Regions from separate parts of the Bacillus sp. FDAARGOS_235 genome, predicted to be linked through region 2. Evidence: riboswitches for the same ligand, from Rfam matches in the RefSeq annotation. Region 2 holds a riboswitch; each other region holds the start of a gene.
What was found. Region 2 has a riboswitch for S-adenosylmethionine ahead of A6J74_RS15945 (ABC transporter permease). Riboswitches for the same ligand answer to the same signal wherever they lie in the genome.
Positions count from the first base shown of each region.

Region 1: it holds a riboswitch for S-adenosylmethionine, as region 2 does, so the genes downstream of both, metK (methionine adenosyltransferase) here and A6J74_RS15945 (ABC transporter permease) in region 2, are expected to answer to the same signal.
Region 3: it holds a riboswitch for S-adenosylmethionine, as region 2 does, so the genes downstream of both, A6J74_RS28960 (M20 family metallopeptidase) here and A6J74_RS15945 (ABC transporter permease) in region 2, are expected to answer to the same signal.

Region 1 is NZ_CP020437.2:3,594,907-3,605,352, reverse strand. It holds gene A6J74_RS20680 (gamma carbonic anhydrase) at 1-23, shown strand, start outside; gene A6J74_RS20675 (phosphatase PAP2 family protein) at 235-768, shown strand; gene A6J74_RS20670 (glycosyltransferase family 4 protein) at 781-1,923, shown strand; gene A6J74_RS20665 (molybdenum cofactor guanylyltransferase) at 2,204-2,806, opposite strand; gene A6J74_RS20660 (MogA/MoaB family molybdenum cofactor biosynthesis protein) at 2,803-3,312, opposite strand; gene A6J74_RS20655 (hypothetical protein) at 3,565-3,744, shown strand; gene A6J74_RS20650 (hypothetical protein) at 3,751-3,930, shown strand; gene metK (methionine adenosyltransferase) at 3,972-5,171, opposite strand; SAM riboswitch class I at 5,341-5,462, opposite strand; gene pckA (phosphoenolpyruvate carboxykinase (ATP)) at 5,691-7,277, shown strand; gene A6J74_RS20630 (ATP synthase subunit I) at 7,530-7,913, opposite strand; gene A6J74_RS20625 (hypothetical protein) at 8,205-8,426, shown strand; gene A6J74_RS20620 (DMT family transporter) at 8,455-9,360, opposite strand; gene A6J74_RS20615 (iron-sulfur cluster biosynthesis family protein) at 9,582-9,905, opposite strand; gene A6J74_RS20605 (Nif3-like dinuclear metal center hexameric protein) at 10,238-10,446, shown strand, end outside.
Region 2 is NZ_CP020437.2:2,738,887-2,749,332, forward strand. It holds partial or broken gene A6J74_RS30560 (hypothetical protein) at 1-212, opposite strand, end outside; gene A6J74_RS15910 (hypothetical protein) at 206-397, opposite strand; gene A6J74_RS15915 (helix-turn-helix transcriptional regulator) at 414-1,316, opposite strand; gene A6J74_RS15920 (YusW family protein) at 1,490-1,957, shown strand; gene A6J74_RS15925 (peptide ABC transporter substrate-binding protein) at 1,982-3,592, opposite strand; gene A6J74_RS15930 (ABC transporter ATP-binding protein) at 3,606-4,379, opposite strand; gene A6J74_RS15935 (ABC transporter ATP-binding protein) at 4,376-5,386, opposite strand; gene A6J74_RS15940 (ABC transporter permease) at 5,343-6,347, opposite strand; gene A6J74_RS15945 (ABC transporter permease) at 6,365-7,282, opposite strand; SAM riboswitch class I at 7,419-7,524, opposite strand; gene A6J74_RS15950 (DUF3951 domain-containing protein) at 7,698-7,913, shown strand; gene A6J74_RS15955 (hypothetical protein) at 7,930-8,433, opposite strand; gene A6J74_RS15960 (multidrug effflux MFS transporter) at 8,683-9,942, opposite strand; gene A6J74_RS15965 (DUF3981 domain-containing protein) at 10,061-10,446, opposite strand, start outside.
Region 3 is NZ_CP020437.2:5,147,565-5,158,010, reverse strand. It holds gene A6J74_RS28985 (GerAB/ArcD/ProY family transporter) at 1-1,046, opposite strand, end outside; gene A6J74_RS28980 (spore germination protein) at 1,051-2,598, opposite strand; partial or broken gene A6J74_RS28975 (MFS transporter) at 2,846-3,567, opposite strand; gene A6J74_RS28970 (SDR family oxidoreductase) at 3,726-4,490, opposite strand; gene A6J74_RS28965 (Lrp/AsnC family transcriptional regulator) at 4,659-5,099, shown strand; gene A6J74_RS28960 (M20 family metallopeptidase) at 5,269-6,474, opposite strand; SAM riboswitch class I at 6,563-6,664, opposite strand; gene A6J74_RS28955 (AAA domain-containing protein) at 6,740-9,049, opposite strand; gene A6J74_RS28950 (VOC family protein) at 9,163-9,555, shown strand.

The sequences.
Region 1 (10,446 bases), 860 kb from region 2:
ACTATAAATCATTACAAAAATAATTTTCCTGCTGCCATAAGATTGGCAGCTTTTTTCATCCCGATTGGTGAAGGCTAATAATCAGTGGTGGATGAACAGAATCCCCACTGATTAAAGTTTCACTTTATAAAAACTAACTTTTTCTTTACAAAACATTATTATTCCCTCAACAAAATCTTATTAAAATAGAAGCAAATATCTCCATATATATGTAGATGAGGGAGGAGAATCTTCATGAAGGTCAGTGGATTATATAAAATAGAATGTTACATTTTCAAAGGAATTAATCGCTACTTTGATCAAAAAACATTAAATATCTTTTTCAGCAATATTACTCATATTGGTGGTGCCACTTTCTCCATTGCACTCACACTTTTCTTTTTAATTTTCGCAAAAGGGACTTTGCATCAAGCTGCAATTGCAACTGCTATTTCTTTAGCAATTAGCCATATTCCTGTGCAAATATTAAAAAGATATTATCCACGAAAACGTCCTTATTTAACAATTCAGGATGCAAAATATCCAGTCCATCCATTAAAAGACCACTCTTTCCCGTCTGGTCATACAACGGCTGTTTTCTCTGTGTTCATTCCATTTATTTGCTATAATCCAAGCTTACTTGTTTTTCTATTACCGTTAGCATTATGCGTCGGGATTTCTCGCATTTATTTAGGGCTTCACTATCCGTCAGACGTATTCGTCGGTATGTGCCTCGGCACTTGCTCTGGCATCATCTCTTTTTATCAATGCATCCCACTCTTCACGTAAAGGAGCGATATGATGAGAGTCGCCATATTTACCGATACTTTTACACCACAAATCAATGGGGTTGCGAAAACATTAGAGCGATTAACACGTTACTTTCAAAAAGAAAATATCGCCTATTCTGTTTTCGCCCCTCAGCATACCGCTGAAGATAATTTCGTAGCAAATGTGAACAAAATGAGAAGTATCCCGTTAACAATATTATATCCAGAATGCCGCTTTTCTTTTCCTACTCCGCGCATTAAACGGGAACTTCTTACCTTTAAACCTGATATGATTCACATTGCTACACCTTTCAACATGGGACTTTGTGGATTGTATTATGCAAAAAAGTTAAACATTCCAGTTGTCGGTTCTTATCATACTGATTTCGATGCCTATTTACGCTATTACAAAATCGAATTCCTCTCTAATATGCTTTGGAACTATTTAAAATGGTTTCATAGTCATATGCAAAAGAATTTTGTTCCTTCCTCTGAAACATTACATCAACTAAAAAATAAAGGGTTTCAGTCCCTCTCTATTTGGGGACGTGGTGTAGATTGCACACTCTTTCATCCAGCTTATAATACAGACCTATTCCGAAAAAAATATAATATTACAGCGAAGTATGTCCTTTCCTATGTTGGACGGATTGCTCCTGAAAAAGATATTGATACGTTGCAAGACCTTATCGTTAAATCCGCGCATACTCGAAACGACATTCATTGGCTCATCGCCGGAGATGGTCCTCTAGCAGCAAACTTATGTGAAGCTGTCTCGAAAACAAATGTCACTTTTACTGGCTATTTACAAGGTGAAGATTTAGCTGAAGCATATGCTTGTTCTAACATAATGGTATTTCCATCAGCTACTGAAACGTTTGGAAATGTCGTACTCGAATCACTTGCATGTGGTACCCCTGTCATTGGTGCAAATAGTGGCGGAGTTAAAAATATTATTACAGATGGAAAAACGGGAGTTCTTTGTCCACCAAAAGATGCGGATGCATTTCTATCATCCATTTATTCTTTATTACAAAATAAAGAAAAACTTATACAGATGGGAATAGCAGCTTCGTCTTATGCGAAATCCAAAAGCTGGGATGAGATTTTTCGTGGCTTACTTAATCAATATGCAGAAGTCCTTCAGCACGCCACATCAGAATTACTCGCTTAAACACAAAAACTCCCTTCAAAAAAATGAAGGGAGTTTATTACACGAACACAAATTTTAGTTTAATAAATGATACATAAGGTTAAATATCACTTTATTTCTATATACATTATAACAAAAATAAACATAACTAAACATACTTGTAATAAAAACCCATAAAAATTAATATATGGTTATACAGTGTTTTTACTGTATAGTGATTTTAAGAATTCCCCTTAAAATCAGCTTACTCACATACCTTTATACAGCAATTGTTCCCCAATTCTGTATATCAAAAAACCTTTCATTCATTTGAAAGGTTTTTTTGAGCTTGCGCATATTCTTCTTTCGTATTTACATTTATAAACCATTCTGCATTTGCTTGTATATCTTCTCCGGCAACATATTTCACATTACATTGTAATAAAAGCTGCCCCATACTTCTTTTTTCTTCTTGAAGTAAAGTATAAATCTTTTCTTTCACACGGTTATGATACGCTGCAAGTAACGGTTGTTTTCTTCCATTAATAATAGGTACAACCGCATCATATTCATTGTTCGTTTGCTCTAATAAAATAGTAAACCACTCATGCGAAACATTTGGCGCATCGCAAGGCATAATAGCGTACCAATCTGCTTCTATATATTCCATTCCTGATACAATTCCAGCAAGTGGACCGTTTCCTTTATAGTGCGGAATATCTTCTATAACAGGAACTTGTACGAATTGCTCTACTCGCTCTTTTATATCAGAATGACTAATGACTACAACCTCTTGGAGCGTCCTTGTCATCACTTTCAAAATATGCTCAATAAACGTACTCCCTTGCCAGCTCGCTAACGCTTTCGGCTCACCAAACCTACTCGACATACCACCTGCTAATACAATTCCAGCCCACTTACTCATTGGCGATGCAGTTCGAATGTAATATGACCTAACTCCGGTAAAATCAACTTATTCATCGCAAGGCGAACTGCTCCGCTAGATCCTGGCATTGAAAAGACAACTTTTCGCCCAATTGTGCCACCAATCGCTCTACTTAACATTGCACTACTTCCGATATCTTCTAAATAACTAATCATGCGGAACAACTCACCAAATCCGACAATTTCTTTATCTAATAGCGCTGATACGGCTTCAATTGTGACATCACGTTTCGTAATACCTGTACCACCATTTGTTAATACAACATCAACATCTTCCTTATGATAACCAGCTAACACTGCTTGCTGAATACTTTCTTTATCATCTTTTACAATTGCATAAGAAGTCACTGTATGGCCTGCTTCTTTTAACAATTCATGTAATAGTTGTCCGCTCTTATCTGTCTCTTCCGTACGTGTATCGGAAATTGTTACAATCTTGCAACGCACTTCTTTTGGCGCTTGTTTTTTATGTTCATTGACACTCATTTTTCTTCTTCCTTTCTTAAAGACTTTTCTTCATTTTATCATACATACCTTTACACAATTATGTATGAAGACGATGATGCATCATGATACAATATAAGTATAGTAATCCACAAAAAGGAAAATGAAAAACATTCTTTCTTATCCCCCTAGACTTCACATCATTAGCTAACCTTTAACTTTTCTTATATTTTCTACATAGTAGAATTCAGTTTTTAAAATTGCACTACCAAATAAATCGGAGGTCTACCTATTATGGAACTATACAAAAAATTAACAACAACATTCATCCTCTTATTCGTTGCTTCCATCACTGTCGGTTTTTCTCTAAAAGGAGCAATTCCATACGCCACATTAGTAAGTATTATATTCGCAACGCTATTTTTACTAAGCAGTGCCTTTTGCGCGGGTAAAGCACGTCAAATGAAAGGTTGATTGCATATGTTACATAAGAAACGGACCATTTGTAAATCATGTGAAAAAGAAATACAAACATATGAAAAATCACGGATTCATATGCCATTTCCAGCAAGTGGTATGACTAATATGAAAAAATATATTGAGCTAGACGGAGAAGTGTATTGTAAATCATGCATTCAAATTGTAAGTAAAACGAAATAAAAAAAGCTTTGCGCTCACTGCGCAAAGCTTTTTTTCATATATTATAGACCAGCTTGCTCTTTTAAAGTAGCTGCTTTGTCTGTACGTTCCCATGAAAGATCTACATCAGTACGTCCAAAGTGACCGTAAGCTGCTGTTTGTTTGTAAATTGGGCGACGTAAGTCTAGCATTTTAATAATACCAGCTGGGCGAAGATCGAAGTTGTTACGAACTAGTTCTACTAGTACGTCTTCAGATACTTTACCAGTGCCAAATGTATCAACTGAAATTGATACTGGTTGTGCTACGCCAATTGCGTATGCAAGTTGTACTTCTGCTTTGTCAGCAAGACCAGCTGCTACGATATTTTTCGCAACATAACGAGCTGCATATGCTGCAGAACGGTCAACTTTCGTTGCATCTTTACCAGAGAATGCACCGCCACCGTGGCGAGCGTATCCACCGTAAGTATCAACGATGATTTTACGTCCTGTTAAACCAGCATCACCTTGTGGTCCACCAATTACGAAGCGGCCAGTTGGGTTAATGAAGAATTTCGTTTCTCCATCCATTAATTCTGCTGGAACTACAGCTTTAATTACATGCTCTTTTAAATCGCGATCGATTTCTTCCCATGTAACATCTGGATGATGCTGTGTAGAAATTACAATTGTATCTACACGTACAGGTTTACCATTTTCATCATACTCAATTGTAACTTGCGTTTTTCCATCCGGACGTAAGTATGATAATGTGTCATCTTTACGTACTTCAGTTAAACGGCGAGCTAATTTGTGAGCAAGCGAGATTGGAAGTGGCATTAATTCTTGTGTTTCATTACATGCAAAACCAAACATTAAACCTTGGTCTCCTGCACCAATTGCCTCAATCTCAGCGTCAGTCATTTGACCTTCGCGTGCTTCTAGCGCTTGGTCAACACCCATAGCGATGTCAGCAGATTGCTCATCGATAGATGTTAAAACTGCACAAGTTTCTGCATCGAATCCGTATTTTGCGCGTGTGTAACCAATGCCTTGAATTGTTTCACGAACGATTTTTGGAATGTCTACGTAAGTAGAAGTCGTAATTTCCCCCGCTACCAATACTAAACCAGTTGTTACAGTTGTTTCACAAGCTACACGTGCATTTGCGTCTTTTGATAAGATCGCATCTAAAATTGAATCAGAAATTTGGTCACAAATTTTATCTGGATGTCCTTCAGTTACAGACTCAGATGTGAACAGATGACGTTTTTTTGTCATGTGGTAAACCTCCCTACAGTAATTGTATATATTGTACGGAACTCATCCTTAATTTGCCACAAACTGCGACATACATTTATTCTCCCACACAAGCATACAGAAAAACCTTTCCTACTTAACATAGAGGAAAGGTTTAATTTGCTACTTGCATACTGCTTTTTGCCCTTTGCTCTTATCGTTCGAGACCATTAGCCTCGCACAGGTTTTAGCACCTATTCACATGTATTTACCACTACAAGTGAGGTTGCTGGGCTTCATCGGGCCTGTCCCTCCGCCAGCTCGGGATAAGAGAGTATCCGTCCCAACCTATACTAAAGAAATGATATTCATTTGTCAATTAATATTCACATTTTCCTGAAAGTTTTTCTCAATACGCCTGGAATGAAATATTAATAAGGAAATAATACATTCACACAAACAAAAATAAATAAATAGTATACATTATTTATATAATTGTGTTATACTATTGATGGGGATTACGAGAAATATTTCATTAAATGAAAAGGATGGTATATAAATATGAGTACTGTGAATGTCCAAATCGGTTTACATGAATTATTGAACGGAAGCAATGCACAGATTCAACTAAGTGTTCCGCAATTAGTGGAAAAAGTATTAATGCGAAATGAAGGGAAATTAACTTCTACTGGTGCAGTTTCTGCTTCAACAGGAAAATACACAGGACGTTCTCCTAAAGATAAATTTATTGTGAAAGAAGCATCGGTTGCTGACAAAATTGCTTGGGGAGCTGTGAACCAACCGATTTCTGAAGAACATTTTAATAAATTATATACTAAAGTTTTAGAATACTTAAAAGAAAAAGAAGAGTTATTCGTCTTCAAAGGATTTGCAGGCGCCGATCGCAACTATCGCCTACCAATTCAAGTTATTAACGAATATGCATGGCACAATCTATTTGTACATCAATTATTTATTCGTCCAACTGAAGAAGAATTAACAACTCATGAATCAGAGTTTACAATTGTTTCTGCACCGAACTTTAAAGCAGATCCAGTAATTGACGGTACAAACTCTGAAGCATTCATCATGGTTTCATTCGAAAAACGTATCGTACTAATTGGTGGTACAGAATACGCTGGAGAAATGAAAAAATCAATCTTCTCTATTATGAACTTCTTACTACCTGAACAAGATATTCTTTCTATGCATTGCTCTGCAAACGTAGGTGAAGAAGGTGACGTAGCACTATTCTTCGGTTTATCTGGAACAGGTAAAACAACTTTATCTGCTGATCCAAACCGTAAATTAATCGGTGATGATGAGCATGGTTGGTCTGATAACGGTGTATTCAATATTGAAGGCGGTTGCTATGCGAAATGTGTAAACCTTTCTCATGAGAAAGAACCACAAATCTTTGATGCAATCAAATTTGGATCTGTTTTAGAAAACGTTGTCATTAATGATCAAACACGCATCGCTGACTATAACGATACTACTTTAACAGAAAATACACGTGCTGCCTACCCTATGCATGCGATTGACAATATCGTGCTGCCAAGTGTTGCAGGACATCCAAATACAATCATTTTCTTAACTGCTGATGCATCTGGCGTATTGCCTCCAATCAGTAAGTTATCAAAAGAACAAGCTATGTATCATTTCTTAAGTGGTTACACTAGTAAACTAGCAGGAACAGAGCGCGGCGTTACATCTCCGCAAGCTACATTCTCAACTTGCTTCGGTTCACCATTCTTACCACTTGATGCATCTCGCTATGCTGAAATGCTTGGTGAAAAAATTGAGAAACACGATGCGAAAGTATTCTTAGTAAACACTGGCTGGACTGGTGGCGAATACGGTGTTGGTAAGCGTATGAACTTAGGTTACACTCGCGCAATGATTCAAGCAGCACTAAGCGGTGAACTTGCAAAAGCTGAAACTGCTAAACATGACATCTTCGGTCTTGAAGTACCTCTTCACGTACCAGGTGTACCTGACGAAGTATTAATACCTGAACAAACTTGGGCTGATAAAGCTGCTTACAAAACAAAAGCAATTGAACTTGCAAACGAATTCAAAGAGAACTTCAAAAAGTTCGACAGCGTTTCTGAAGCTATTATTAACTTAGGCGGTCCAATCGCTTAAGTTAAAACTTTCTGTTGGAATAACCCTTTACTCATATGAATAAGTGTCGTGTAACCGAAAAGTTTCGCGTACTCACCGACAAAACCCAATGCGGCTTAACGGTTACACACACTTACATAAAAAAGAAGCTTACGTTTTTACGTAAGCTTCTTTCTATCTATTTTTTATACAAGTACGGAGCTAAAAAAGGCTCTAACCGCTTCTAGCCACCGCTGGATCCTCTATCCCATCTAAAGAGCAGCTTTTATCTTTTTATCTCTTCGTTAATTCTTTCTCATCTTTCATGCTATAGTAGCCTAAATTAACAACAATTAAGAAATAACCGCCCATAATCCCTACTGCAAAAGCCCACATCACCATATGGTGCTCAATTTCGTACATAATAATAGCACCCAAAATAGCAGCGGCAAAACGGTTAAACATACCGAGCGTCGGTGCTTTCGTTTTCTTTACAATGCTATCTCCAAGCTTCTCAATTCGTCTCCCTAAAAGCCAAACACAATACATACTTACGATAAGTCCAATTCCTGCACCTAGAAAATGCGCTGAAAACGGCGTTAACATCCAGCCTAATAGCAGAATACCTAGTAAATAATACGATTGAATTTTAAACGATCTTAATGACATACTAATCATGCTGTACCCCTCTTCAGTAGTTTTAATCTATCCAACAAAAGCTGTATAACTCATTTCTTTCGAGTTCATACTACTTAAAATTCTCTTCACTCAAATTAAAAACAACATAAACCCAATGTTTATGTTGTTTAAATGTTTTCAGAAAATAATATTATACAAGATTTCGAACATCATATTCTTATAATTTGTGACGTTTTTCCAAACATTTTTCGTCCATTTATGAAAAAAGTGATATCAATCTATGAACATACGGATATGATGTAATAAATACACAAATAAAGGGGGCGTCTAATGATTTATTTTTTAATGGCTCTCATTCATCTCATTGTCCCTGCACTTATTGGACTTTCGCTATATTGGTACACGAAAAATCATAGTATTTTCTACGCTGTCCTCGGTGTTCTCCTTCCAGGTATTATTCTTATCACACTCTTCCGTATTCCATTTTTAAACTTAATTCCACTTATTACTGCTATCTTATTTCTCGTCTTCTTACCAAAAATAAAAAAATAGGAAAGCAGATCATAAGTGATCTGTTTTCCTATTTTGATATAGGTTCCTGTACGGTAGTATGAACTTTTACTTTCTCCAATTTTACAAACCATAGACCAAAGAAAATGATTATCCCACCGATCATTTGTTGTAATGAAATAGATTCATTTGCCCATATAGCTGCAAATAAAACCGCTACAATCGGTGTAATATACATATATACCATCGTATGGGATGCCCCAATTTTTTGAACACCGATATACCACATTACTAAACCAAATACTGTTACAAAGAAAATAGAATATAGTAAAGCAAATAGTGTCATCCCTTTTGTAATGTGAAACGGCATGACAAATACATGTGGACCACTTAATAATAAAAGCGGAATTGCTCCAACTAATGCCGACCATGCAGTAACACGTAGTGCTGAATATTTTTTAATTAATGGCCCTGCTAAAACAGGATAAAGCCCCCAGCATATTGATGTAATCATTCCAATTCCATTCCCGTAAAAAGAACTAGCGAGTGAATGCCCCGCTACTAAAACTAATGCTGCACCCACAAAGGCAATCATAGAACCAATTAACTTCCGAGAAGAAAACTTTTCTTGTTTCAAAAAAACCGCAAATAAAGTTGTAAAAATAGGTGAAATAGAAATGAGTAAAGAGGCATTTGTAGCGGATGTATATTTAACAGTTTCCATAAATAACGTTTGATATAGTACAATCCCTACAAAACTAACAACGATTAATCTTGGTATATCTTTTCGCTCCACATAAAGCGACTTTTCAATAAAGAATGTAAGCAATAACAGTAACGGTGCCGCCGCCATCATCCGAATAGCAGTAAACTCAATTGCTGTAAATTCTACAAGCCCATATTTTGCAATGGTATAGTTAATACCCCAAATCATAACCACACTTAAAATTAATAACTCAATTCCCCATCTTCTCATGCGTATCCCCTCCGCAAAGAAAATTATACAGAAAATTCAATCATGTGTACATTTCATTATGTGAAAAAATCTTTTTATTGTATCAAGAGCTTTACTTTGACACATGAAATTATATCGGCGATTTTTAAGTATATCGACTTATCAACAAAAAACGGCAATAATAACACCTTATGCAATAAAAAAGACGATTCCAAAAACATATTGGAACCGTCTTTTCTTTATTATACTCGAACATGTAACTTCATATTTGGATTATAAAACTGGCTCGGGCTTTTTAACTGAAGAGTTCCTCCACCTTCATGCCAATCAACCGTTAACTTATCATCCATAAATACAAGCTTTGTACGATCGGCGATAAAGCTAAGTGTACTTGATTCAATATCTACATCACGCTCATCTTTTTCAGCTACAGCTACTAAATCAATGATTCCGCTCATAACACAACCGCAACCTTCATTATCGTAAAATAATTTTATATATTTCGCTTCATTTGGAATCGTATCCATAATTTTTTTATATGCTGCTTCTGTTACAGTAACGTACATCTGTTAATGTTCATCCTTTCTTCTCATATCATTCATATATTGTACCACTATTTTTCTAAAACTTTGTATACAGAAAATTAAGACTAATATACAATGTATGTGATAAAGGAGGTTCTATCACTGATGTCTCAACTAAAGCGATATCCTATTTTATTAGGCCTATTAGGTAGCTTTTTTATTTCTAGCGGAATGATATTACAACATATACTTCCCTATTCTCCTTCTATTGGTTGGATTCTAGGTTTTATTTGTTTCCTATCCGCTTCTTATTTTGCCATGAACAATAAAAATAACTAATAGAGTAAGAATTAGTTTAAGGAGGATAACACAACATGCCAGCTTTAAAAGAAATAGAACAATCACTCAATCATATATTCCAAATCGAAAAATACGGAAAAGACATTGCCTTTAGTCGCTTTATCCCTGCTGTATATGATTCTATCCAATTTCCATGGCAACAATTTTTTGAAGCAACTTTTGTAGAGCTATTTAACGGTCTTATGATACGAGGGGCTGAAAATGTAAACAAAGTATTTTTATC
Region 2 (10,446 bases):
TCCCTTTTTCATTTCTTTTATACCTATAGTGAGCCCCGCTACTAATTGTGTAACTAGTCTAATAAATAATAATGAGATAATATTTTCTCTAAATTAACTCCGGCAAATATTATTTTGTAATAGCCATTCGCTACGCATGTTGCGGGAAATAATCCCACATACAGGAATAAACATTTGTGTTAAAGAAATGCGAAGAAGACTATTGTCAACAATCCTCTTTTCCATCTTTTTGTATTGAACTAAAACTCATAATAAATATAAATGCAAATATCAAATATGTTTTCCACGTCAAAGAAGGTATATGCCCTGACCAAAGATAGCTAATTAAATAGTTAATTCCCATAATACAAGATGACGCTACTAAACTAATACTTATTAGTTTTACATATTGGAGCATACATTTTCTCCTTACCTCATTCTTTTTCCATTTCTTCAAATTGCAGGTTCATTGGCTCTTCTAGAAGAGTTTCATAAAAACTTTCTGCCAAATCCGTTACAGGAATTTTTCCATCCACCTCATCAAATCGAATACTATCTAGCCAGACACAACCTTCTCCTGATAATAAAACACCAAATGCAATACCAAGTGCTTCTTCTTTTATATCTAGTACAACCGAGTACGATTGCCAGTTATTCGTATTTTTAATTGGACGATTTTGCATGTTATCCATAGCAATCGGCTCCGTATTTTTTCCATCTACTCGCATCCACAATCCTGCCCAATCTTTTACATTCTCACTCTTAATAAATGCTGTTAAACGTAATCTCTTACCTACATAGTTATCCGCTCGAAACATTTGCATTAATGTTGAAAATCCTCCGTGCGTAACGTTCTCTTTTGCTTTTATATATGCAGATACTTTTCCTTGATGGGCAATTTCGTAATCTAAACCCATCTCATATTCAGCGGGATGACTTCCACTTAATACCCATCCTTTCGGTATACCTTTTTCCATTGAAATCCCCTCTCTTTCTATATAAAATGACTGGAAATACTTTCGATATTTTTTTGGTGGTAATTGAAACATTCTTTTAAAAGCTCTAGTAAATGCCTCTTGTGAGGAAAAACCGTATTGCACTGCAATATTAATAACTGCTCTTTCAGTCGATACCAAATCTTGTGCAGCATGAGTTAATCTTCTCTTACGAACATAATCCGTTACACTCATCCCAACATATCTTTGAAAGATGCGATGAAAATGGTACATCGATACTGCACTGTGAGATGCCACTCTTTCTGTTGTAAGCTCCTCATGTAAGTGATTCTCTATATATTCAATTGATTTTTTTATTATCTCTTTATATTCTTCATGCATTTTAGTCCCTCCCTCACAACTTCAATTTACCATATACATACAAATCGTTTTTGATTTAAATTGCGGATTAGCCCTTATGACTGCAGGATAATAATTTATTTTCAACACATACATAATTACATGTTTTTGGGAAAAACTTGTATAGAACGAATTTACATAAGGAGGAATTTATAATGAGAATTCTACTATCAGTTTTATTAGCTCTTATGCTAGTACCTGCATTAACAGGATGTAAAGCTCCTGCAAAAGAAGACACAACTTCTAATAAAAAGACGACTGAAGAAGCAAAAAATGAGGCTCCTGCAGATTTAAAACTAAACTTCAATGAATTCGATTTAAAGGCAGACTACCAAGATACAAAGAAAGACTACGAAGCAGACTATAAAAATGTAGCAGCTGATAAGAAAATGGAAGCAAAAATTGAAGATCATAAAGCAGATGTAAAATTAACAGGAGACGAGGCTATCACAAAATTAAGCCCACTTCTACAAGAATTAAAATTTGATAAAGATACTGCTGACCAAGAAGTAATCGATCAAGTAGTGAACGTGTTCAAACTTGATAAAGACTATCAAAAATTCGATTTAGAAGTTGTCTTCTCTGATGGAACGAAAAAAGAATATAAAAGAGAAATAAAATAAAGAAGTAGGCGGTTGCCTACTTCTTTATTTTTTAATTTTTGCGTACCTTAATTCTGGACTAGAACCGATAATGAATTGGACACCGGATACTGATGGTTTTTGTAAATATGAGGAACTTGGGAAAATAATTGGGATTAATGGTGAATCTGTAAACATAATATCTTCCGCTTTATGCAATAATTCAAAACGCTTATCCTCGTTTTGTTCAACTTTTGCTTCTTTTATTAAAGCGTCAAATTCTTTATTATGCCATTTTGCATAGTTATTCGGACCATCACCTGCATATAAATCTAGTTTAGTAATTGGATCTAATAAAGAGCCGCCCCATCCCATATAAGCTAATTGGAAATCACTTTGCTTGTATGTGTCGATGTAACTCTTCCACTCTTTATTTTCTAATTTAATATCTACTCCAAGATTTTTCTTAAACATTTCTTGCATTGCTTCTGCTACTTTTTTATGTTGTGTATCTGTAGTGAATTTTAATGTTACTTCAGGTAATGTAGACCATCCTTGTTCTTTCATACCTTCTTCTAATAATTTTTTCGCTTCTGCTGGATCAAATTTAACGTAATCACCTTTTTCTTTACGGAAATCACGGCCACTTTGTGTTTTTGCTCCTTCTGGAACGAATGCATATGCTTCTTGCGCATTATTTTTATACAATTTTTCAACGATAAATTTGCGATCAACCGCTAATGAAAATGCTTTACGTACCTTCGCATTTGTAAACGGCTCTTTTTCTACGTTAAACGAGTAAATATAAGATGAGAATCCTGCAACACGCTTATATTCTTTATTTCCTTTTTCTTTTTCAATCATCTCTTGTGGTAAACCACTTAGTAAATCTAATTCTTTTGATTTAAATAATTGATACGCTGTTTTAGAGTCTGGAATAATACGAAACTCAATTTCTTTTAGAGTTACCTTTTTATCGTAGAATTCTTTATTTTTTTGTACTGTAATTGCCTGGTTATGCTTCCACTCTTTTAACGTGAATGGCCCATTCGTAATTAACTCTTTTGGATCTGTTTTTAATTTATTATTATCATCAATTGACTTTTTAGATAATGGAATAAATAGTGAGCTTGCTAATTTTTGTTTAATAGAAGCAACTGGATGTTCAAGAGTTACCTTTAATGTTTGAGGATCAACGACTTGAATACCAACTTGTCCCTCTTCACCTTTTCCAGTATTGTATGCCTCTGCCCCTTTAATAAAATACATTTCTGTCGCATTCATAGAACCCGTTTTCGGATTTAATAATCGCTTCCATGCAAATTCAAAATCATTTGCTGTAATAGGAGAACCATCTGACCATTTAATATCTTTCTTTAAATGAATTGTATACTCAGTTCCATCAGCACTTACGTCTTCTTTCTCCGCTAATTCATTTTGATATTTCCCATCACTATCTTGTGTATATAAGCTTGAGAATAAATGTCCAATTACATAACCTGAAGTACTATCTGTCGCAATAGCGGAATCAAGTGTATATGGATCGCTACCAATATTCGTTACTAATCGATCTCCTTCTCCCTTACCAGCACTCGCCTTTTGCGTTTCTTTCTTACCGCAAGCAACAGAAGTAATTGCTAAAACAGTCATAATGACAAACAGTAAAAACTTCTTCATCCTACATTCTCCTTTAACCTGAAATTTTTGGTGTTGATGCTAATAATGTTTTTGTATAAGAATGTTGTGGATTATGGAATACTTCGTCCGTATTTCCAAATTCAACAAGTTCTCCTTTGTATAAGACAGCTACTTTTTCACATAAATAGTGAACCATCGGTAAATCGTGAGCGATGAATAAATATGTATAACCTTGTTCTTTTTGGATTTTTTGCAGCAGATGTACAATTTGAATTTGCAATGAAACGTCTAATGCTGAAATTGGTTCATCAAGAATCAATGCTTCTGGCTCACACAATAACGCTCTTGCAATAGCGATACGTTGACGTTGTCCTCCGCTAAATTCATGCGGATATCGATCAATATATCTTCTATCTAATCCAACACGCTCTAGCGCATCACCTGCTACTTTATCCTTCAGCCCTTTATCACCTAAACCGAATGAAATATAACCTTCCGTTACGCTATCGCGTACTTTCCAGCGCGGATTTAATGCAGCTGTAGAATCTTGAAAAATGAACTGTACTTTCTGTAAAAAATCTCGCTTATGAGCTGACTTCAGCGTGTGAACAACTTGACCGTTATAATTAATTTCACCAGACGTTGGACTCTCAATCCCCGCTATGAGCTTTCCAAGTGTTGTTTTTCCTGAACCACTTTCACCAATAATGCCAAGTGTTGTTCCTTTCGGGATAGAAAGTGATATGTCTTTTAACGCTGTGATTTCTTTACTTTTACTTCCATATATTTTCGTTACTTGCTTTACAGTAATTAAATCTGTCGTCATGAGGCATTCACCTTCTCTTTTGATTTCGCTTTATTATGCTCTAGAACATGCTGCCAACAATGTGAACTATGCGCCTTAGAATATGTTGTTCTCTCTGGGAAACGATGAATACATTCTTTTATCGCTACTGGGCAACGATTTACAAAAGGACAACCAAAGCTATTTAATGTTTCAATGGAAGGTGTCGTTCCTTCTATAGCACGTAATACCTTTTCGGAATCATCCATATTCGGAATTGCTTGTAATAAGCTTTTCGTATATGGATGTTTAGGAGAACCTATTACCTCCTGTATCGTTCCTTTTTCAACGACACGTCCCCCGTACATAACAACTACTCGATCAGCTACTTCACGCACAAGTGCCAAATCATGTGTAATTAATAAAATACTCGTATTTTGTTTTTCTTTCCTTTCTTTTAATAGCCCCATAATTTGTTTCTGAATCGTTACATCTAACGCTGTTGTCGGCTCGTCTGCAATTACAAGCTTTGGATGACAAGCAAATGCAATTGCTAAGCAAATACGTTGCCTCATCCCCCCACTTAATTGATGTGGGTATTGCTCAAAGCGTTTCTCTGCTTCATGTATCCCTAAATCATTTAGCAAGTTAATCGCAATTCCCTTTGCTTCTCTTTTCGATTTTTTCCCATGTTGCAAAATTACTTCTGTAATTTGTTTGCCTACCTTCATCGTTGGGTTTAAAGATGAAAGCGGATCTTGAAATATAAAGGAAATATCTTTTCCGCGAATTTGATTCCATTCTAATTCTTGTAAACTCGTTAATTCCTTTGATTGGAAAGATACATTTCCATCATCGATATGAATTGATTCTTGATTCAAGCCGATAATGGATTGTGCTGTAACACTTTTTCCTGAACCACTTTCTCCTACAAGTGCAACTATTTCACCTTCGTTAATAGAAAAGGAAACATGTTTCACAATTGCTTGCTTACTATTCTCTTTTTCAACGGCTAACGTTACGTTTTCTAAAGATAAGAGCTGTCCCATGTTTTTTCTCCTTTCGATTCCGTTTTACGATTTTTGGATCAATTGCATCTTGCAAACCATCACCAATTGCATTAAATGCGAACATAATGAGTGCAATCATGATTGCCGGGAAAAATAGCTGCCACCATTCTCCGCTCAATAATGTCCCGAGTGCATCATTCGTCATCGTCCCCCAACTTGCCACTGGTGATTGTACCCCAAGTCCTATAAAGCTTAAAAATGATTCTGAAAAAATAGCTGCTGGAATTGTAAATGATAAATTGACGATAATAATCCCTGTTAAATTCGGAATTAAATGCCCATATATAATTTTTATATGTGATGTACCTAATCGCTCTGCTGCAATAACAAACTCTCGTTGTTTTAAAGACAATACTTGTGCTCGAATGAGACGAGCCATTCCAATCCATCCCGTTAATGCAAGGGCGATAATAATGGTGAAAAGACCTGGTTTCATAACAATTAATAGTAAAATAACAATTAATAAATATGGGATGCCGTATAATACTTCAATTCCTCTTATAATCCACTCATCAATTAACGTTCCAAGGCAATTACGCCCTCTCACATATCCACTAAATCCACCAATTAGTACACCAAGCCCTATATCGAGGGCAGCTGCTACTAATCCAACTGTTAGTGAAATCTTCCCACCAGCCCAAGTACGTGCCCAAATATCTCTCCCTAGATCATCTGTTCCAAACCAATGTTCACTACTCGGCGGTAAATTTGTTGCCTCTTTTACTTGTTCACTCGCAGTAAATGGCGTTAAACTTTCGCCAATAAGCGAGAAAACAATAATTAGCAATAACGTCACTGTTCCTAAAACTGCGATTGGATTCGATATAAACTTACGAAACACTTCTTTCTTTCTGCTAATCGTTTGCTGATTTTTATTTATCGTTAATTCTTTTTTCTCTTCTTTCGTTAATAACTGTTCATTAATTTCATAAGCTCCCATTTAAATATCCCCCCTCCTTATGTAATAGAACGAATACGCGGATCAACAATGCGGTGAATAATATCTGTAATGAAAATACAAGTAATTAATAATGCACTATAGAAAATTGTTGTTCCCATAATCACCGGATAGTCTCGGTTAAAAATACTATCTACAAAATATTTTCCTAGGCCAGGAATTGAAAAGATTTTTTCAATAACGAAAGTCCCTGTTAAAAGTCCAGCCATTAATGGTCCAACAAATGTAAGTACTGGAACAATCGCATTTCGAAGAGCATGTCTTATAATAATCTTCTTAATTGGTATGCCTTTCGCTCTTGCTAGCTTAATATAATCACTCTGCAATACTTCGATCATATTAGAACGAACAAACCTTGTAATAACCGCAATTGGACCTAACGCCAATGCGAAAGATGGTAATACAGTATGTTCGAATGTTCCCCAAGACGCTACTGGTAAAAGCTCAAATTGAATAGCGAATACTTGTATAAATAGTGGTGCTAAAATAAAACTTGGAATAGAAATACCGAGAATTGCGAGCAAACTCACACTATAGTCAATTACTTTCCCATGATATAGAGCAGCAAATGTACCTGCAGCAATTCCGACTAACAATGAGATAACAAGTGCTTGTAGACCAATAATTGCTGATGGACCAAAGCCAGTTGTTATAATTTCTGATACACCTTGCCCGGTTGATTGAACAGATTCACCAAAATCAAAATGAACTACACCGTCTAAATAAGCAACATATTGATTCCACAACGGTTCATCAAGGTGATACTTCGCTCTCATGTTTTGAATCACTTCTTCAGGAAAGATTTTTGCATCTGATGAAAATGGATCTCCCGGAATGATATGCATAATTAGAAATGTCACTGTCGTAATAACCCATAGCGTGAACACCATAACTGATAATTTTTTAATTACATACACTTCAATAACCCCCTAAACATATATATTTACTTAGTTTTATGAACATACTTTTTCCATTACTCCCTTTTCTCTTTTTAGAATACAAAAAGCCTTGATCTTAAAAAATAAGATCAAGGCTTAATAAACAAAGGCCCATCACTTATCTTTCAAGACTTGCTTGCTGGAATTAGCACGGTGTTCCTATTACAGAACCCGCTGCTGAGGTGTCATAGGGCCAGTCCCTCTACCTCTCTGGATAAGTAAATTGCTATATTATTATTTGGTTCAAATTGTATATTTCGAATTATAATTCTGAAAAAATGAAAAGTCAATCAAATTGGATATATTTAGAAAAATCAGTTTTTAATGGGGCCATTTATCTAAATCGCAGTTTTTTGTTTATAATATAAAGAAATGATATTAAAGGAGCTATATGATGGATTCCTTACTTCTAGCGACTATAGGACTGCCATTAACAATTGTTATACTTGTTATCATTGGATTTTATAAACTTTTCATTAAAAAGAAAAGCATTACTTCTTTTTACACACCCTTCGATAATATTACCGGACAAACTATTTCCGAATTTCACGAAGAGCAGAAAGTGTTAGTATACGAAGATGAAGATGGTGATGGTAAGAAGAAAAAATAACCTTGCATGTGCAAGGTTATTTCTTCGTTTCTGTTTGAAAACGTTTATAGTATGTCGATGCTGTTGCAAAATTAATTTCTATATCACGAATTAATGATGAATCTTCTTCTTTAGCTAACTTCTGTAATTTTTTCATCGCTTGTTCCGATTCATTCAAGAAACCAACATATACCTCATGTTCTTGCTCTTTCGACTTCGGAACATGAATTTCTTTACGTATATTATCAATATTTTCTAACATGCTCGTTGTTACTTTTTGCACATCTTCTTTATATGCAGCATTCGTTATTTCCTTACCGCCCTTTTCCTTTGCCACTTCAAATAACTGCAGTGCTTTATTGATTTCTTTATTCATTTTTATATCATATTTTTCATGTACTGCGCTGTATTCTTTCATTTCTTCTGTTTGTTCTGTAGATTGCTCTACCTTCTCTTTCGGTTCTTTCGTATCTTTATTTCCATTACATCCCGCTAGAAGAATCATACTTCCCATTACAGCAATACCCAAAACCTTCTTCATCTCTTTTTCTCCTTTTATCTACATCTACTTCTATCTATAGTTTCTTTTATCTCCACTTGTTATTATACCGAGAACGCCCTACTTTTTACACTTAAGAGGATACCTTAATATATATACCAACATTTTTGTCACAGTATCGTCACTTTATGCAAATAACTTTTGCATCACCTTACAAAGCTGTATGAGTTATTTCAAAGAAATGAAAAAAGAGCTGATTCAAAAATATTTGAATCAACTCTTTTTTATAATTTAAGCTTCTAAATTTTGTCTTTGTTGCAGTTCAAAATGCTTTTCACTTCTTCTAGCCATAAATAGATAACATAATACAGCACCAATTTCACAAAGAGCTATCACAATACCCATCGGCAATGCCGTATTACTTCCACCAATACCTACTAATGGTGCAACAAGTGCCCCTGAAATAAACTGTAATAAGCCTAGTAAAGCTGATGCTGTTCCTGCCGCTTGTTTTTGATTTCTCATTGCTAACGAGAAGCCGGTTGTCGATACAACCCCAACACTTGATACAACAAGGAATAACGAGCATAAAACACCAATGAGACCTATTCCTAATACGATTGTAAGTAGTAGAGATAAGCCACCAACAGCGGCGATAATAATACCGGAAACAAATAATGTTTTCTCATTCACTTTTCCTGCTAAACGACCAGTAACTTGGCTGGCAATAATAATACCGATACCGTTAATCGCAAAGAATAAACTAAACTGCTGTGGTGATGCCCCGTATATATTTTGCAACACAAATGGTGATCCCGAAATGTAGGCAAACATTGCCGCTGTTACTAATCCTTGTGACAATGCATATCCCATAAACAAGCGATCTTTCAGAAGCTTTCCGTATGTCGCCAATGTTCCTGACAAACCACCTGTCTCTCTTTCTTCAGGAGGTAATGTTTCACGTAATACGAAAGTAGCCGAGATTAACATAAATACACTAATTGCTCCAAGAACGATAAAAACACCACGCCACGTTGTAAACTGTAATAATTGCCCCCCGATAATCGGGGCCAAAATAGGTGCTGCTCCGTTTACTAACATAAGTAGTGAGAAAAACTTCGTCATTTCAGAACCTGAGTACATATCTCTTACCATTGCACGGGATATAACGATACCAGCAGAGCCCGAAGCGCCTTGTAAGAAACGTAAAAGCACTAAAGTCCAAATAGACGGTGCTACAGCACAAAGTAATGAAGAAGCAACATAAATAATAAGAGCAATAATAAGAGGTTTGCGCCTTCCGTAAATATCACTAATTGAACCGACAAATAATTGTCCTACTGAAAGCCCAAGTAAACATGCTGTCAACGTAAGCTGCGCAAGGGATGCACCCGTTTGTAAATCATCCGTTAATTTCGGTAACGAAGGCAAATACATATCAATAGATAACGGCCCAATCGCCGTAAGTGTTCCTAATACAAGAATCATCCATAACCTGTTCATCTTTACAGGTTTATATATTTCGTGATTAACTTCATTCACTTTTTCCATTCACCCTTTCGTATTCATACTGAATCGTAACAATTATAGTTACAACATAAACATACGTCAAGTATAGCGCATTTTCCTCTTTCATAATGTAAAAAAAAGCGATAGAAATTCTATCGCTTTACTTTTTCAAGTTGCTATTTGTAAATTTAGATACGGAAGACATCGCCTCTCCTGTATCTAAGTATGTGATTTGAATTGGATCTCCCACTTCTGTAAACATAGCATATGGGAATTTTTTCGCAGGTATCATAAATACTTTTTGTTCATTTTCTAACAGTACATACACAATTGTATTTTCACCTGATTTTTCTTTATATACTCGCTGTACAATACCTTCTTTTTGCGCTTCTTTTCCACTCGAAGTTGGTCTAAATGAATCTCCACTCCCGCTTAGCGCATTTTTATAATTTTCAAGAGCTTCTTTTTGCGTCGAACCTGTTGCAAATATTTTTGCATTAGAAGCATAGATGACAGTATGGGCACGTACTAATCCCCCGTCATCAA
Region 3 (10,446 bases), 2.4 Mb from region 2:
ATAGGTAATATATAGGTTAATCCTAATCCAGCATTCGATAATACCTGTTGCCAAATTTCGGCTTCATTCCAACTAGGATGAGTCCAAAATATGAATCCGATAATGAGCAATAAGAGAATAACTACATGAGGGCTATGGTCTTGTTTTCCAAGTAATTGGCTTGAACAAAATACAGCGCAATATATGGTGGGAATCCATGCTGTGGAAACAACGGGTAAGTAAAGAGCCAATAAAATCATGTCAAAACGTTCTAAAAAACGAAACTCAATTACTTTCAGTAAATTTAGTACTGGTTGGTTAAATTGCGTAATGCTATCAGGGCTAAAATAGGCAAAGCAAACAAAAGTAGCAAATAAATAAAATAACATCGTTAAAGTATTTGCAATAACCATTCCATGGACTGCATACTGTTTTTTTTGTAAAAAGGGATATAAAAAGAACGCAATATCAAATCCTAAATAAGCAAAAATAGTGGTCGGTACAGCTGTAAATATAGGTTTCCACCCATCTTTTAAGAGAGGAAAGAATGGCATCCAACTTCCGTTCTCTTTAAGAGGTATCAAAAAAAATAACGGAATCCAAAGCATCGTATAAAAAGTAAGTTCGGAGTACCGCCCTATAATACGAGGGCCGTTACGTGCGACAAGAAAGGTAGGAATCGAAAACAAAAAGATAACGAGATAGTCAGGCGTTTTTGGAAGAAGCCATCCCTTAAGATAAAGCATAGCGTTCACAAGAACTACACAAGAATAAAAAGCGAAGTACATCATGTAAATAACAACGAATGCTTTCCCTACTATTTTTCCAAACAATCGTATAAGAATATCATAAATCGTATCCTCAGGATATCTTGCAGCTGTTTTCACTATAAACACACCTGATATTGTGGAGAAAATCCAACCAATCAATATAGCTATCCATCCATCTGTTCCAGCCTTTTCTGCAAGCACACGTGGAAGCGATAAAACGCCAGTGGCCACCTGCATTCCATTGATTAAAACAATATACTGCATAAGAGAGATTTCATTATAAGCATACTTTTTCATAATTTCACCTTTTATTATGATTCTTTCCTTGTCGAATAGATTGAATGGCTCTTTTTCCCTTAGGACGTCTTCTTATTGCCCATAAAGGAAAGCGTACAAAAGCATCTTTCATATCTGCAAAGCGAAACGGTGCTAATGGCATTCCATAAGGGGTACCTAGCGATTCAAGGCTGATTAGATGTCCAATTAATGTCATCCATCCGATAACAAGTCCAACAATTCCAAATAAGGCAGCTGCTAGCATCATCGGAAAACGTAAAAATCTTACTGCCGCTCCCATATCATAATTAGGGATAACAAAAGAAGAGATGGCGGTAACAGCAACAACAATAATCATAATATTGCTTACAATTCCCGCTTGAACAGCCGCTTGTCCAATAACAATACCACCTACAATTCCAACTGTCTGACCGATCGGAGTAGGTATCCGTAAAGCCCCTTCTCTCATCGTTTCCAATGTTATTTCCATAAGTAATGCTTCCATAACTGGAGAAAAGGGTACGCGCGTTCTTGATTCTGCAATAGATAAATACAGCTCTACAGGAATAACTTCAAAATTAAAGGAAATAAACGCAACATAACTCGCAGGTAAAAATAAAGCAATCATAAAGGCGATAAAACGAAGCACCCGAATAGACGAAGCAACTAACCACCTTGTACCGTAATCATCCACTCCTTGAAAAAAGGAAATAAAATTTGTTGGAGTAATTAACACATTAGGCGAATGATCCATTACAGTTACAAATCTGCCCTGTAAAATGTGAGATACTGCCAAATCAGGTCTTTCAGTTAATATAAATTGCGGAAACGGTGAGTAAGGGTTATCTTCAATGAATTCTATAAGTTCGCCATTACTAGCAACAGCGTCGACTGTAATATTTTGAATTCGTGTTTCTAATTCCTTCAGCACATTTTCAGAAGCTACATCTTTCAAATATAAAATAGAAATTCTGGTTTTGCTTCGTACACCAATTGCCATTTCTTTTATCGTTAATTCTCGATAAGGAATATACCTTCGAATCATTGCGATATTTTGACTTCCAGTTTCTATGAATGCTTGATGTGCACCTTTTAGAGCTATTTCGTTATGAGCGTCTTCAACACTCCTTTGTGGCCATCCTTTTGTATCCAGTTGATGTGCTGTTGTTCGACTGTGAATTAATAAAACACTATCTCCCCCAAAAATAGCATTTTCAATCTGACTCAATGTATTAATAATCTTAATTTGTCCTAATGGAATTGGAAGTTCTGTATTGGTATTAAAGTCACTATTCATCAAAGGACTTAGAACATGATTTTGAATCAATTCTTTATCTGTTAATCCAGATAAATATACTAAAGCTGCTTCTAATCCATCTACTGTTATTTGAAACCGCCGAATTACTAAATCAGGCGCTTGACGAAATATATTCTGAATATTAGCTATGTTTTTGGTTAAATCAGCGTCTAAGAGGGCGTCTTCAATATTTTTTTCCTGAAAATGAGTATTGTCTCGTATTGGAAATGACTTAGGATTATCTCTATATTTTAAACGCCTCAAAAATTTAGCCATGATTCTCTCACTTTCTATGTACTTTTTATAATATGTTTAGTATGCATATATTAAGAAAAAATATCCTACTAACTAGAGAGGTAACATTAGAATTATTTCTATAAATTTTCGGGTGCATATTTCATAAAAATCAAGTTCAAAAATAGTCCTTTAAGTTGATGGATGTGTGATACTACCAAGCTAGTAAAACTAAATTTCCTTAAAATGAAAAAATACGCTATTCTTTCTGTAGAATCATAGGAAAGGATGGCGTACTTGCACTTGAAAAGCCTGTGACATTTGTAAAGATCGGAGTGAAATAACTAAATGCTGCAAACGTACCACCAATAATGAACATACTTGTTACGTACGCTGCCCAAAGATGGATATTCTTAAATCGCAGAAGTTCGTCTTTCCAATTTAATTGCTCTTTATTTGAAGATGATGGTAACAACCGTTGAATCATAATCCCTGATACTAGCACAAGAACCGAAACTGCCCCAAAACTAATACGCCAGCCAAAATATTGCGAAATAACGGTTGTTATAGGTAAACCTAATACAGTTGAGAACATTAAACCTGCAAGTACAATTGATGCAGCTTTTCCCCTTGAATCAGAGTGAACCAATGTTGCAGAAAAGGAAATCGCAACTCCAAAAGCTGAAGCAATACCAGTTATAATACGTGAAATCATCATAATATTATAGTTCCAAGCAATAGCTCCGAGCGATTGACCAATTAAAAATACGAACATTAAAAACAATAATGCTTGTTTGCTGCGCATCCGTAAGAGGATTGCAGTTAAAATGGGGCCTCCTATTACCATTGCTCCTGCATAAGCTGAAATTAAATACCAATAGATGATACAGAAACCTGGAATGCAAGAGCAAGTTCATTCATCATACCTGCAACCATAAATTCTGATGTAGTCATACAAAAGATTGCTAAAGCTAATAAATAATCGATGGCATAAAAACACTCCTTATTCATAATTGTAATGATTGGTACAAAAATAATGCGAAAAAAGAGCGCACTAAGCGCCACAAATAGACTCTACTGTTCCTTTGATAACTTGTTCAGACTGAAACAAGGATCGTTTCATATCTAGTAATTTACTTGATTAGCTTGATGGGTATGGAGTAGTGCCCCTATAAACAAAACCCTCCAGAAACATCTATAATCTGCCCCGTTACCCAGCGGCTATCAGAATAAGCAAGGAATGCTACTGCATCTGCAATATCTTCAACTTGCCCTATTCGTCCAAACACAGATGAATTCGTAGCAAAATTTCGTATTTCCGGATTGTCTAGCAATTTCACATTCATATCAGTCTTCGTATATCCAGGCATAATTGTATTCACTGTTATACCTCTTTCTCCAAGATGTTTAGCTAGAGGAAGTGTCATCGTATTGAGTGCACCTTTACTTAAACCGTATGCAATGGATCCTGTAAAACCAAGTCTTACTTCAGCTGATGAAATGTTAATAACGCGCCCCTCTGCTCGTAGTAACGGTAATGTTTGCTGAATTAAAAAGAATGGCGCCTTAATATTTACGGCCATAATTTCATCAAAAAATTCTTCTGTCGTATTTTCAATCGTTCCTTGTGTACCTATCCCTGCATTGTTTACTAAAATATCAATCTCTGATGTACCAACTCTTATTTGTAATTCATTTTTTAATTGTTCTACTAGCTTTTTGACACCATCCATTGAATTGAACTCAGCTTCAATTAAGAACGCTTTTCCTCCATTAGATTCAATCTCACTAATCGTTTCATCTGCAGCTGTTTTATTTCGGCCGTAGTGAATCGCAACTAATGCACCATCTTTCGCCAATCTCATTGCAATGGCACGGCCAATGCCGCGACTCGCTCCTGTTACTAACGCTACTTTCCCATCAAGATTCTTCATTTTTTCCATCCTTCCTAAATTTCCGTTTGATAAAAACCTATACTTATATTTTCATGCAAACACCAATCATTTTAAATATAGATTTATAGGTAATTTAGTTCATTCACTTATGATATTATAGTTATAATTTGTGATTCACTAAAAAAAACAAAATAAGGAGGCTACACAATGCAAAACGCAGTAAAACTGGATGAAATTGACCATAAAATTATGAACTTGTTGTATGAAAATGCAAGAATTTCTGTTTCAGAAATAGGACGGATTATATCCATGACACAGCCTGCTGTAAAGGAACGTATGAATAAACTTGAAGATCAAGGAGTTATCGCAGCTTACCGAACAAAATTTGAGCCTTCCAAAATTAATAAAAACATTCAAGCATTCATCATGTTTAAAACGAGCCAATGCTCTGATTTTATCCAATATTGTAATGCCGCTCCTGAAGTAACAGATTTATACCGAATTAGCGGGGAATTTAATTATATGATGAAGGTCATGAGCGATTCGATGGATTCTCTCGCTACATTTTTAGACTCGTTAATGCAATTCGGATTATCATCTCCTTTAATTGTTTTAAAGAGTGAGTTTGAGGAGAAATTGTCGTTCTGATAAAGGGATACGTATTATCTCCCGCTAACAGTAAAAGTTTTTCCTTTATGAGAAAAACCAACAAAATCAATGATTAGTAAACAAAAAAGAACATTGATATTTCAATGTTCTTTTTTTATATCTCTACTTATTAATTAGATTGCTATTCGAAAAGAGCACCTTAATCCCCTTATCCCTGATTCCTCTGCGCCTCTCTAAACTCTTCCTTCACCTTCTCTAACAACCCTTCTTCCGTAATTAATCGATACGCCGTATTTGCTAATGCTTTTGCCGATGTAATTAACGCTTTGTCTCCTAATTCTGAACGGGCTGCTTCTCTAAATTCATTCGTATGCGCAATTAAGTCATCTGGACCTATTTTAATGTACGGGTGAATGGTCGGTACGACTTGGCTGACGTTTCCGGCGTCGGTTGAGCCGATGCCGATTCTTTCTTTACGATTTACTTCTTCACCTAGTAGTTCTAGTTCTTCCGCTACGATGTCGTTATATGTTTTTGTTACGAGTAGTTCATCGATTTCATTTTGGAATTGATGAATTTTTACTTTTGCACCTGTTGCTAACGCTGCTCCTTGTGCTATATTTCTTACTTTTTCTGTTACTTCCGCACATCTTTTTCGCGTAGCTGCACGGATGAAGAACCTTGCTGCGGCGTAGTCAGGAATAATGTTAGGTGCTTTTCCGCCTTCTGTAATGACGCCATGAATTTTCACGTCTGAAGGAAGTTGTTGGCGAAGTGCATTAATACTATTGTAAAGCTGAATCACCGCATCTAATGCGTTAATCCCTTCTTCAGGTGAAGCTGCGGCATGAGCTGTTTTTCCGTAAAAATGAAAATCAAGTGGATCGACTGCTAGTGAAGGGCTCGTCGTCGCTGTCTTTCCGCTCGGATGAATCATAAGCGCCGCATCAATGTTTTTAAATAACCCAGCTTTTACATAACTCGACTTTGCGCTACCATTAGGCCCGCCCTCTTCTGCTGGTGTTCCAAACACGACAACTTCTCCGCCGATTTCTTCAAGCGTTTCTGATAATGCGATTGCTGCTGCAACGCTAATTGTGCCAATTAAATTATGACCACACGCATGACCGAGTCCTGGTAAAGCATCATATTCCGCTAAAAATGCGATAACTGGTCCTTGTTTTCCTGAACTTTTTCGTGCGATAAAACCTGTTTCATGCCCAGCTATATTATGCTGCAGCTGAAAACCAGCACTACCTAGTAATAAACTTAACGTTCTTGATGCATAAAATTCTTGATTACCAATCTCTGGATTCGCATGAATATCATGACTTGTTTTTATGTACTTTTCCTTATTTCTTTCTATGCTCTCTTCAATTGTTTTTCTTTGTGACGTTACTCCTGTCGCTCCCATTTTTCTTCCTCCTTTTATTTTCACGTAAAAAAGCCTCTTTCTAAAAGATAGAAAGAGGCTTCTGTATATACAGTCAAAATGAGCTTCTTTCTTATCTTTCAAGTTACCTTGCTGGAATTGGCACAGTATTCGTAAAGAATCCGCTGCCGAGGTGTCATAGGGCCAGTCCCTCAACCTCTCGTGATAAGAATTTTCATAAAATTGTATTAAATTATTTTCATTCTAAGTTCATTCCAAGTAAAAGTCAAGGAATTCCTATCCGAATTTACCGAATATCTAAAAATCCTTTTAATACACCAATTGTCTCAGGTGCTTGTAGTCTTGCACATATGTACGGAAATTCCGTACTACCTTCAAACATCATTTGAGATGTGAGAGGTGCCCCTGCCCAAAAGATTTCATCATCGATTAATACAAATGGGAATGCTTTATTTTGTCTTTGTAACTTTATGTTTTTTAATGGAACTGGTCCATCACTATAAACCGTTATTTGTGCATTTGTACGCATTAACGCTTGCCATACTCGTTTATCTACTTGCTTCGTACTTGGAAGTGAAATAATGATTTTTCGTTTTGCGGCTAAAATATCTTTTAATAGCCCTTTCGTTTCCTCCAGATTCATTTCCATAAACCAGCGTAATCGTTTCGATATTTTCCGCTCCCATAATTGTCTGGATGTCGTGCGATCATACACATCCCCGTGACGTTCTATATGAGCTGTTAATTGTGATAACGCTTGTTTTCTAGAAAGATTTTTACGCATATAATGGCAATCCGATAATTGAATGAACTTCCCTCTCGCTCTCGTTACTGCTACATTGACGAGGCGATGGTTTTTATGGTCAAAGAATAACACACCAGGTCGTTCTTGTGGATAACTATCAACTGTATCAAAGATCATCATATCTCTTTCAGAACCTTGAAACTTATGAACTGTCGCCGCTAATACTGGTATGTTTTGATATTTCGTTCTCTGCAACATTTCCCTGATACATGTTGATAAAAAGCGTGACTGCGCCCTGTAAGGCGTAACCACACCGATAGATTGCACACCATCTAGCAGTCCGATTAACATCATTTGCATCGCTACTAAACCAGACATAATATTAAAACGAGAACCCGAAGCAGCATCTTTTAACGAAAATGCTCCCATTAAACTCGTATCAAATAAAACACTCGCCTCATTTGCGAACGGCTGTAACTGTGCCAGTTCTTTACGCTCTGAAACAGACGGATGATCGTATACTCTATTTTTATAAATAAATGAATTCGTAAACTTCGATATGTCCGCATGCATACGTCTTTGTTCCTGCAACATAAAAAGGTTGGGATGTGCTTCTGATTTATTTACAGAATCAACAATGCCGGCATGATAAAACATATCTTCGCCGAGCCATTTGCGAACGAGTTCATGGTTCGCCATCGCAATCGGAGGTAACTGTAAAAAGTCACCACAAACGACGATACGTTTTCCGAGTGAAGCAGCTAATGCGATTTGCGGAACGAACGCCATACTCACTTCATCTACGACAACTAAATCAAATGTACGCTCATAAATAAGTGAATCAATTGCACATTTTGATAAAGTCGCACCAATTACTTTCGCATTTTCAATATATTCTTTTTCTACTTCTTTAATTTTCGCTTTTTGCTTTCGAAGATCACTTTCAATCTCTTGTATACGCTTCTTATCAGCAGATGTTGCTTTATACGATAAAATTTTTTCACGAAGTTCTTGGCGTGTTTCTTCTAAGTAGAGTCTTTCCTCACCCCATGATCCGTTCGTCGTTTCAACTAACTTCGACGCAAGTAACGTTTCATGATTTCGTATATGTTCATGTTGACTATAACCGTAACGAACAATTTCGCCAGGCGTCCATTTCTTTTTCTTTTCAATTTGCTTCGTTACTTCACTCATTAATACGTCCACTGCCGCATTACTATGAGCTAACACAAGTACCGATTTTCCTTTTTGGTAATGAGCCGAAATAATACGTGATAAATTGTACGACTTCCCTGTTCCAGGCGGTCCCCATACGTACGTTGTCGGATTGTAAAATGAACGATACGCCAATTCATTTTTCGGATTTTTCATCTTCTCAATATGTTTCGGACTGCTCGTCCCATCAACAAGACGCTTTATACGATTACGTTTTAGCTTATCTTTATGTGCCTCTTTCAATCGCTCTTGCAGTTGCTCTAACAATTGCCACGGTTCACTATATAAAACCGCTTCTCTTATTTCACCTTGTATATAATCATTTAATTTCAGTTCTATTTCTAATCCATGTACAGATAATACTTCCCCTGTCGCTTCCTCACCATCGAACTCAATTCGAATTGGTGAACCTTCAGGTAAGCTTACTTCCGAAATAAGCTGAAATACATACACTGTATTTTCATAATCTGTATATAAAAAACGACCGTTCATAATAGAAATTTTACTACCACCTATCGTTTTCCAATGTTTAATTTCATATGCTAATGCATAATGCCACTCTTTCATCGTTTCCGATAATGAAGGAGTTTGAGTAGGTGTATTCATCGTATAATCTCCTTCCTTCTCCCCAAACATACTTTCTCACTATACCATATAACACGCTAAAATTTGTAAGGTTTTTATCTTGATTATTTTCTTAATTTTCAATATCATTTTACATATAAAATTTTCAGAAAGAAGGAATCTACATGCCAGTTAGAAGAATAGAACACGTTGGACTTATGGTTGCAAACTTAGAAACATCTATTACTTTTTATGAAAAAGTAGTCGGCTTACAGCTCATTAAACGTATGGGGCACCCGAATCCAGATTTAAAACTCGCCTTTTTAGGTGTGGAAGAATCGAAGGAAACGATACTGGAACTCATCGAAGGTTATAACTCTTCTCTTCCAGCAGAAGGAAAAGTCCATCATATTTGCTTTAAAGTGGATTCATTAGAAGATGAAATTGAAAGAATTCAAAAACACAGCGTAACATTTTTACTAGGAGAAGAAATCGAAACATTACCAGATGGAACACGTTACATATTCTTCGCTGGCCCTGATGGGGAGTGGATTGAGTTTTTTGAGACGGAGAGATAGAAAAGGAAAAGGAGCCGGAATTCTGTCTCCTTTTTTCCCAAGTGCAGAAACGGTTTGAACACCATTAACTTTCACCCTGAAAATTCACCAAAATTAAGAAAAAATCGTTTTGTTAGGAGTATAGAGAATGATCAATGCTGTTTACATTCTTATTTTTTGGGTGCTTATACTATTTCCAACCCTTTATATAATAAAGATAAAGAAGTGGACTATAAAAGCAACTGCCTTATTTCTTGGAAGAATCCTATTAAGCATTGTCTATTTCATAAATGGAATGGTGTTAGGTATAATTAAGAGTTCCGGCAATGAAAAGTGCTAAATCTGCAAATGGGAGTTAATTATATATTTTCATAAGACACTCTTCCCCTCTATTCATATAGTATCGGCGGTTGTATATTATTTCTTACTAATTACACAGAAATCATCTTCATATTGTTTATTTTTACAAGCACCATACTGTCGTAACAAACGGTAAAACCTCTCTTTTTCACATGTATGTTAGTACCATAAATGATTTTTTTATTTAGAATGTGCTTATTACTAGTTTGGTTTTCGTATAAATAAATCCTATTTATCCTCCCTCTTTTGTGCTTCTCTATATTTGTATCCTACATAATAAAAATTTCTTTTTTCTTATGCATTTCTTACAATTTCCTTACGTTCAAATCACTTCTATAATTAGGTAGGTTTTATTTTAAAATCTCCAGGATAATAAATGCTTATATAATCCCACGATTTCATAGAAGATGGATTAATAACCCTGCGCCAAATCATCATGCACATCTCTGATATTTCCTTGGATTCCCCCCCTCAACCTTTACAACAGTTCCAAACGGCATCAACACTTCTTCACGTTCTTATAACTAGTAATAACTAATCAACTCCTTACCT